DNA from 3 places in the Aurantivibrio plasticivorans genome. Region 1 is predicted to be linked to each of the others. Evidence: predicted binding sites of a transcription regulator. Region 1 holds the regulator's gene; each other region holds the start of a gene.
What was found. The regulator FNR, encoded in region 1, switches genes on or off when oxygen is low (the NO sensors DNR and NnrR bind a similar motif). The targets are predictions, from matches to a motif close to TTGATNNNNATCAA.
Positions count from the first base shown of each region.

Region 2: ACZ5NB_RS06000 (hemerythrin domain-containing protein) is a predicted target of FNR. The motif match lies at 2,129-2,142, and genes of this name have one in related genera.
Region 3: ACZ5NB_RS02625 (FeoA family protein) is a predicted target of FNR. The motif match lies at 1,461-1,474, and genes of this name have one in related genera.

Region 1 is NZ_AP036020.1:1,556,260-1,559,499, reverse strand. It holds gene ACZ5NB_RS06950 (glutaminyl-peptide cyclotransferase) at 1-181, shown strand, start outside; gene ACZ5NB_RS06945 (DUF484 family protein) at 114-1,256, opposite strand; gene fnr (fumarate/nitrate reduction transcriptional regulator Fnr) at 1,568-2,323, shown strand; gene ACZ5NB_RS06935 (DUF4202 domain-containing protein) at 2,378-2,962, shown strand.
Region 2 is NZ_AP036020.1:1,344,444-1,347,683, reverse strand. It holds gene dapE (succinyl-diaminopimelate desuccinylase) at 1-88, shown strand, start outside; gene moaC (cyclic pyranopterin monophosphate synthase MoaC) at 94-588, shown strand; gene moaD (molybdopterin converting factor subunit 1) at 622-876, shown strand; gene moaE (molybdopterin synthase catalytic subunit MoaE) at 878-1,336, shown strand; gene ACZ5NB_RS06000 (hemerythrin domain-containing protein) at 1,401-2,012, opposite strand; gene ACZ5NB_RS05995 (class I SAM-dependent methyltransferase) at 2,540-3,240, opposite strand, start outside.
Region 3 is NZ_AP036020.1:582,651-585,890, forward strand. It holds gene feoB (ferrous iron transport protein B) at 1-1,050, opposite strand, end outside; gene ACZ5NB_RS02625 (FeoA family protein) at 1,050-1,340, opposite strand; gene ACZ5NB_RS02630 (GGDEF domain-containing protein) at 1,673-2,680, shown strand; gene ACZ5NB_RS02635 (HDOD domain-containing protein) at 2,769-3,240, shown strand, end outside.

The DNA of each region.
Region 1 (3,240 bases):
AAATGGCGAAGCGCTGCTTAAGGAAGAAGGTTTTTACAATCGTAGTGGTAATCGGAGCAGCCAAAATGTGTTAAATGGGATCGCATACGATGCGTATCACGATGCATTTTGGGTCACTGGCAAACGTTGGCAGTATCGCTATCTGGTGAAGTTGCCCTTGCCGCCAACCAAAACTGATTAGTGACCACTCGATTGCGCCCTTTTTCTTTCGCTTCGTACATGGCTAAATCAGCGTTTTTCAACAACCCTTCGCGCACTTGGTGCAAACTCTCGTGGTTATCATCTTGCGGTTGCCAAGTACTCAAACCGATAGAGACGGTTAACGGAATTGTCCTATCCGGAGCTTCATAAAATGGGTTGTTAGCCACTGCGAGTCTCACCCTCTCGGCAATGGTTGCGGCTTCTTCTAGATGGCAATGGGGTAACAGAGCGACGAACTCTTCTCCACCGTAGCGCGCCAGCGAGTCCGTTTTGCGCATCTCTGCGCTAATCAATTTAGCAACCTGGCGAAGACATTGGTCACCAACCTGGTGCCCATAGGAGTCATTAATACTTTTGAAGTGGTCCATATCAACAAACATACAGGATAGGCGCTCGCCATGCCTCGCGGAACGCTCCAACTCCTTAGTGAACTCTTCTTCAAAACTTCGACGATTCCGCACTTGCGTTAAGGTATCTTCCTGGCCTTGACGCTGGAGCTGCTCTAACGCGACACAGTTTTCGATACAGATAGCCACCATGGAGGCTAGATGCCACATAAAGCTAACCCCCTTATCTGGACTGTAGCGATTCGCGGAGTGACTAGCGAAATGCAGGCTACCAATTTGCCTGTCTTGCCGCATTAATGGCATTAATGCAGCACTGCCGACAGTAGGCGCACCAGGAAACAGTCGAGAGGCGGCTAACACGTCGAGCGGACCTAAAATAACCCGTGGCTGCTGCTGATAAAGTCCGAAAAAAAACTCGGCATTGTGACGGACTTGTACGAGGTGTTTCGCCCCATCAAGCTCAACGTCATCTAACAAACCAGAGATGGCATAATCAGGGTCGTAGAGAATGAGACTGACTGCCGCCAGATCAAAATGAGACGTCGCACCTAATAGCAACTTCTCTAATAGCTCTTGAAGTCGTTTGCAGGATAACAACTGGAATTCAAAATCATGGAAGCGTGATTGAATCTGCTGATTCTCCTCAATCCTGAGCAGCAAATTGGTTACCGTCTGACGCAGACGTTGATAGTCCTCGGGCTCGGTCATAGACGCTGTTAAATCCTCATATATTCAGGCTTACTTCCTATTGTAGCCCCAAGAGTCGCATGATTCTTCAAATAGACACTCATCTTTGTGACTCGTCGCTCTTATGACAGCCAAACTCAGGAAACTCTCCGATGAATGCCTTCCTTTAACCCAGTATTTTACTAAACTATGCACCACGCATTTGATTGATTTTAAATAAGATATTTTTGACACTTTGCCACTCTTACCCTACCCTTGAGCCCCGCTAAATGAGGTGCTAAAGGCCTCTTATGGGCTTGATTAACGACTAGGCGAGAGTGTGGATAAATCCTATGACCGAAACCTCCTGTAACGTGTATCCTCGTTGTCACGTCAACCCAAATATCTCTTGCGGTGACTGCCGCCTTAATACCATCTGCCTCCCTATTAGCCTGCACGTCGATGATGTCGCAAAAGTCGACAAAATCATCCAGCGCGGCCGCCCATTGCAGAAAGGCGAGTACTTATTCCACCCACAAGACGAGTTCAAGTCCGTCTATGCTGTGCGCAGCGGGACGGTGAAAACAATATCGATTACAGGCGAAGGACAAGAGCAAGTCACAGGCTTTTACCTACCGGGAGAAATCCTAGGCATGGATGGTATCGCTACAGGCAGCCATACCAATGCGGCCATATCATTAGAAACATCCGCCGTCTGTGAAATTCCCTTCTCCAGATTAGAAGAGCTTAGCGCCCAGTTGCCCAGCTTGCAGCGGTATCTTTTCCGTCTGCTCGGTCGGGAAATTAGCACCGATCAGCAACTCATTACGTTACTCAGTAAAAACAGTGCTGATCAACGTATAGCCACTTTACTGCTGAGTATTTCTGCACGTAATGGACGCCGTCATTTGTCTGCGACCGAATTTCGCCTGCCCATGTCCCGCGCCGATATAGGCAACTACCTTGGGCTAACCGTCGAAACTGTTAGCCGAGCCTTGAGCCGCTTTCAAAAACAAGGGCTCATCTCTGCAGATAAAAAAGAGATAAGTATTCTCGACATTAATGCGCTAAAAAAGATGGCGAATGTCAATGTCGTAGATGAGGCGTAGCATTAGCTACTCCCGCCATTACCTTACTTTTTACCAAAATCTAATGTAGCACCGATGACTGAATCTCGCCTCCAGCAAACACTTGCCGCTATTGATCACGTTAACAGTGAAGACGCAAACACCGAAGTCGTTGATGGGCAACCGCAGCCGAAAGAATTGATCTATGGCAGGCGTATGAGCGAGTGCTTGGCGACTTACGCACCAGACGCAAGTGAAGCGCTACAGATTGCCGCACGCGGACAACACATCAAGCGCTGGGCCATCCCCCGTGATCAATACCCCAAAACACGGGCTGGATACCTTCAATGGCGGCGAGAGTTAGGTAAATTTCATGCAGAACAAGTGGCCGAGTTGATGGGCGATAACGGCTACGATGAGGCGACTATTGATGCCACCAAGGTACTACTTACCAAAGCCCAATTACGTAACAACCGTGATGCTCAAACGCTTGAGGACGTTATTTGCTTGGTGTTCATCCAGTTCTATCTGACCGGTTTTGCGAATACCCAAGCCCCAGAGAAGCTCATTACGATAGTGCAAAAAACCTGGGCCAAAATGAGCCAGAAAGGCCAAGATGCCGCGCTTAAACTGACTCTCAGTGATGCGCAAAAAGCGGTTATTGAGAAAGCACTCGCTTAGTCGTTCGTTGCCCTCTTCTGGCACCCCTCTCCCCTGATGCTTCATCTTAAGCACAGTCAAACACCGTTATTCCGTGACTACACAGGCAAAAAAGAGTGACAGCCAACGTCGGATTGTGCGCCATTTGAGAATGAACGGTCGAAAAAACTGCTGAAATGCGGATCGCTCCAACACCTCAAAAATGGTCAATTATTAAACACAATTAGGGTTTTTATAACCTCAGAATAGCGATTTAAGCGCTTTAATAGCCACAATTTGGTGCATTTGATTATAAAAAT
Region 2 (3,240 bases), 210 kb from region 1:
TGAATGCGTAAGCGCAACGGATCTCGACACACTATCGTCGGTGTATTATGAATGCCTGCAAAACATCTTGACCAATACAAGCGTATAACCAGCATGTCGAAACTTACCCACTTAGATAGTCAAGGCCACGCCCATATGGTGGACGTCGGACAAAAAGACGTAACCGAGCGAAGCGCGACCGCACAGGCGATCGTCAGTATGAAATCGGAAACACTGACGATGATTACTGATGGTGGTCACAAGAAAGGCGACGTTCTGGCTGTTGCTCGGATTGCCGGCATCCAAGCGGCAAAAAAAACTCACGACTTAATTCCACTTTGCCACCCATTGCTTTTGACCTCAATAAAAGTCGAGCTTACACCCAACTCAATCGACAATTGCATTGAAATTAAAGCCACCTGCAAACTCGCAGGAAAAACCGGTGTCGAAATGGAAGCGCTAACCGCAGCGTCTGTCGCCGCTTTAACCATATACGACATGTGCAAAGCGGTCGACCGAGGTATCGTCATATCCAATATCCTCCTGGTCGAGAAAAAAGGTGGCAAGTCAGGTCACTGGCAGAGCAAACCAGAAGATACAAACGCTTAACACATACTATTGTCAGTTCGAGGCGAGTAAACAATGCAGGTAAAGATTTTGTTTTTTGCGCATTTCCGCGAGACGCTAGATTGTGACGAAATCACGATAGACCTCAGCGATCATTCGCCGACTGTAGATGATGTAATCAATGAGCTAACTCTTAAAGGTGATAACTGGGCTGATATTTTAGGACAAGAGCAGCTCCTTATAGCGGTCAATCACGCCGTCAGCACACGTGCACAAATTCTTTCAGATGGGGACGAAGTCGCATTCTTCCCCCCCGTCACTGGCGGCTAACATGATTAGTATTCAACACGCAGACTTCGATGTGAGTAGCGAATACCGCTGGCTCCGAGAACAATCGAATTCACCGGGAGCTATTGTCACTTTTAGCGGCTTAGTCCGTGAGATATATCAGGACCAAGACATCGTCGCGTTAGAGCTTGAGCACTACCCTGGTATGACCGAAAAAACGCTGCAACAAATCATTGATACGGCCAACCAACGTTGGCCAATTGATTGCGTCAAAGTTATTCATCGAGTGGGCCGCATTGAAGCAAATGAACAGATAGTATTCGTCGGTGTCAGTAGCGCTCACCGCCATGCAGCGTTTTCGGCGTGCGAGTTCATAATGGACTTTTTAAAAAACGACGCCCCGTTTTGGAAAAAAGAAATTACACCAACCCAAACCTACTGGGTCGAAAAAAAAGCTAGTGACGAAAGCGCAGCTGCGAAATGGCAACCTGCCAAGCCCTAAGTTAATAGTTCTTATATCTATCTGCACAATTCAACAGCAGGCAAAACCGGTCGCACAGCGGCCTTTATTGAGACACTCGCTCCAACCGCGAAAATCCTCTAGCATGGACACTTCTCCCCTCGGCTTGCCCCGTTTGGATGATTGAACGATACAACGATGCAAACTCGCCTTTCACTGCAGCGGAAAACACTGGATCGCTAGCACCCTCTATTCTTGAAGTCATATTGTCCCAGTCCTTGTCCATAACGAACCTTTCGAATAATGGATAGACCTCCATGTTTTCAAAGTGGATATGCTCAATCTGTCGCTCAGTATACTCTCGCCCAGCAGTCACCAGATCATCAATACTAACAACGGTATCATTCGCAACGGCATTGAATACATTTTCAGCTCGCTGAGACAATTTTTCGAGCTGGTGATGCTCAGCTCTCATTCGCCAGAGCTTCTCTGACTGAGGAAGGTTTTTTTTGAGAAGAGATTCAATCGCGAGATCCTCAAGAGGGTGATGATACCCCTCAGGATAAACACGAAAGCACTCGATAATATCAAGAATCAACGGCAAGCGCGCGTGCTCGGAGTGAGCCTCCTCGTAACGAGTTACCTCAGCGTCGAGACATTGCAGCAACCGAATGAAGTTAAAGTGGTCAGCATAAAGTTGCGAAAGGGCTGGATGCATAAATCACCTCGCAAAGGGTTGTGAAGGCACGTCGAGCTGTCGCCATTAGCTTTCCTAGACTAACCAATGGTCTCGCCATCAAAAATAAACGCTATCACAAGTTAATTACAAATCTCTTGATTTGCTTCAACCGAGTTCACAGTTTTGTTATTCGCGCCGCTCTTACCACTATTGAGAATATAAATATAAATTTTTAAGCACGATAGCAACTAACAAAGCACGCTATAGACAGCTAAACTATAGAGCAGTCACCCAACGAGATCTTTTGAACGCATGGCATCTTCAGGCCCACTGTCTTCGCGACCGAGCATTCAGGCACAACGGTCGCGAGAAAATAGAATCTTCCGCAATTTCAGGCTAGGGCTTTCAACGTTCTTTACGAGCATGGCTATTCTCTACCTAATCAAAACTCAATTAGAGCCATCGCTTTATCAAGAAGTTTGTGTGGCAATATGTGTACTAATAATGACTTTCGGTTTTTTTCTAGCGATAGCGGCGGAGTTGCAATTTATCTGGTCTCGCCTGAGCTATTTTGTACGATCTAAATGAGTCGGCATCTTTGCTTTGACATAGACATCAAAGCGAATGGTTTTCCCCTTTATCGAAAAGCTTGGCGCTTTCCCAGCGAGCACAGGCGCCGTCAAGGGTCGCTTCACCACAACTCGATAACGAGCATTATCGATTGCAGGTAATAAAAGCATATCAGCATCGACATCATTACCCACTAAGTGATGAAAAATTTGCATGCCCTTTTTAACTTTTGCACTTTTTTTACGCGCAGGGAACATAGGGTCTAAATAAATAACATCAGGAATTTCTTCAACATCACTACACGAATGCTCAGAAAGAATCATTTTCTCCACGAGGCATTTAAGTGAATCATCTTTTTCACCAACGTCACTCGCCCTCTTCAAACCATCGTTTAACAATGCTTTGACAACACCGTGCCTCTCAAACATTCGCACCTTACCCGCATACTGAGCAATAACAAAAGCATCCTGGCCAAGCCCTGCGGTTTGATCCCACACCAGCGGTTTTATACCACCTTGAATCCCGAGCGCTTTAATAATGTCGGGCTTAGCTTCTTGTTGCCGTCTCCGAAACCCCAGCTTGCCTTCCACAAAATCGACTCGTAGTGCACCACCAATTTTGCCGCCTACCTCTACCAGCATTAATCCAAGCTCAGTAAACGATAAATAGTAGCCCTCCGTAATCGCTCCCGGTAACT
Region 3 (3,240 bases), 970 kb from region 1:
ACTACGCGAAGCCATCACGGCGGGAACGTTGCAACCAAAGCCAACAATCAAAGGTACAAAAGCGTTCCCGGGTAGCCCAATCCGGGCCATTAGGCGATCGACAACGAATGCCGCGCGAGACATGTAGCCTGAATCTTCTAGGGCGGATAGGCAAAGGTACAAAAATCCGATAACGGGAATAAACGTTGCGACTAGAGTGACGCCACCGCCAAGACCATCTGCAAGCAATGTGGTTAGCCAGGCAGGCGAGTGTATTAAATCAAGCAAGTAGCGTGTGCCATCGATAAATAGACTGGCAAATACAATATCGAAAAAGTCGATAAACACTGCGCCAACGTTCACTGCGAAGGTAAACATTAGGTACATCATTAATAGGAAAACGGGGATCCCTAAATAGCGATTGAGTACCCAGGTATCAATTTTTTCGGTAAAAGGCTGGCGGTGTGATTCAACGGTAACAACGCCATCCAGCATGCGCTGCACTTTCATATAACGCGCGGGTAAGTCACCGGGTGTGACAGGGTCTGGGGTTTCTGGCGGTGAGAGGAGATCCACACCAAGGTGTTCAGAAATACTCTCAAGCAACCCATTAACACCTTGCTTACGCGAAGCCACGATGGGGATCACAGGAACCTGTAAGCGCCCAGCTAGTTCGTCAGCATTGATGTGTAAGCCTTGCTGCTCAGCCACATCGAGCATATTCAAAGCGACAATAACGGGTAGCTGCTTCTCCAACAGTTGCTGCGTCAGAATGAGATTTCTTTCGAGGTTGCTAGCGTCGAGGATGTTGATGATTAAGGAATAATCACCCTGGTCGAGAGCATCTTGGGCGATTCGTTCGTCAATACCGACATGCGTCTGTTCGAGGTTATAAATGCCTGGGAGATCGACGATTTCAACGGATTGGCCGTCAATGGTTAGGGTGCCGGTTTTTTTCTCAACGGTAACACCTGGCCAGTTCCCGACTTTTTGATGGGCACTTGTGAGAACATTGAAGAGTGTCGTCTTCCCGCAATTGGGGTTGCCGATCAGCGCAATGCTGCTGGACATTAAGCTACCCCGGTGACCAGCGTCTCGTGATGAGTGACCAATTCTTCGACGGCAATGCTTTGCGCGTCGTCTTTGCGGATGCTCAGTAGGGTTTGACCCACTTTAATTTGCATGGGGTCGCCCATGGGCGCATAACGAAGGACATCGAGCGTTGCTCCAGGAAACAACCCTAGCGCAAACAGTCGACTTGAGATCTCTGGTGCACTCGCGATATCAGTGACGCGCCAGCGACTGCCGGGGCGGGCCTGGTGGAGGGAGTGGGCCTGTACAGAGAAATCAGAAAGCGCCATGAACATCTACCGAAGATAGAAAGGTGAAAAGAGATGCGAATTGTTATCATTAACGATAGCAGACTTGTCCTGATAATAGAAGTGTCATATTCATCTGATAGGTAAAAAATTAGGATTTATTTGTCTGACATCAAATTGAGGTTGCGATGCCAGGGAGTGTTTGTTTTTCAGCCTATGCATAATTCCTTGGAAAACTATACTGAATCGATATAAGTACTAAACCCCAACTGCGGTATTATGTCGCATCATTCCTCTTGGTGACGACCGCGTCACAATCCTGTTTATTTAGGTATTTGTAGTAGCTTCGTGAAAGCGGAGTTAAATGGTGAGTTATGCAAACCTTTCAACTGGCAAATCGTACAACGATGGCCCTCCAGTTTTACACCGTGGTTGGAGTGGTTGTGTTGCCGTTTGTGGCTTGGTGGTTAGTGCAGGGGAATTGGCAGGTATCTGCAGTTCCAGGGTTCGCTGCGCTGCTATGCGTAACAAATTATTTGGCTCATAAATATACCGGGCGTATGCCCATCTCACCGGTCGTTATTTCTACTTTGTTTGTTGTATCCAATAGTAGCGTTATCTACCTGCTGGGTGTGTCGGGCATGTTCTGGGCTTACCCCATTTTGCTTTCAGTGTACTGGGTTCACAGCCGTTCCACGGCGCTATATCTCGTTGTATTACTATTTATTATATCGGTGGGGACAGCGGCGGTCTTATTTGAGCCATTTATGGTGATCAGGTTTGGCCTCACCATTATGATGATTGCCGTTTTTTTTAACATCGCTGTTGTTCACTGGGAAAAACATGTGGGTGAGCTGGAAAGATTGACGATTACCGATCACTTAACGGGCGCTTTTAATCGTCGCTTTATGGATACCAAGTTGACAGAAATGATTGAGTGGCAGCGTCGACGTGGCACTGTGTCCACATTGATAGTGTTGGATGTCGATCACTTTAAACAGGTCAATGACAACTACGGCCACAGTGTGGGCGACAAGGTGCTTAAGGACCTAGTGAATATTCTCATCAATCGAGTGCGCTCATTGGATTATGTGTGTCGTGCTGGCGGTGAGGAATTTGTTGTCATTCTACCGAATACTCCCGAAACTGAAGCACAGTTGGTTGCGGAGGACTTGCGGTCGGCGATTTTTGAATCGGTGCTTCTCGCTGGCGGTCCCGTCAGTATTAGCTGTGGCATCAGCAGTGTGTGTTCGGGTGATTCGCCTGACTCGTGGCTCAAGCGATGTGATATTGCCCTTTACCAGGCCAAAGGCGAAGGCCGGAATCGCGTATCTGTGTCTCAACAGACTAACGTGGTGCCAAACAGTGTAGCCAGTGCCTGATTGTCTGATTCAGCTGGGTTCGGTGCTCTGCTCCGCAGTGAATGCTAGATGGTCTACTCTGTAAGTAACAGAGTCATTGGGTATCGCGGTGCAATCGCTGAATCAACAATATCAAGTTTATCGACAAGTCATTGGGCAGGTTCTGAAAGATAGTGAGAAGTTACCCAGCCTGCCCAGCGTAACCCTCAAAATTCGCCGCGCTATCAGTTCCGAGAATACGACAATTGAGCAGTTGGCGGAGCTCATTTCCAAGGATGCTGCCCTAAGTACACTGCTACTAAAGGCCGCCTCTAGTCCAATCTACCGCCGTGCCGTCACACCTAAAACTTTACCTGAGGTCATCGGTTTACTCGGATTCTCCAGTGTAAATAGCCTGGTGATGTTACACAGTGTACGCAGCGTTATGGTGTTGCGCAGTCCGTCGGTAAAAAAATTGTTTGCCCAAACATGGCGGCGCTTGGTGGTAAAAATGAGCGTCGCTGGCTTTCTCGCCAAGCAACTCAAGAGTGTCTCGGTGGATGAGGCGCAAATGGCGAGTATGTTGACGGAAGTTGGGGCGC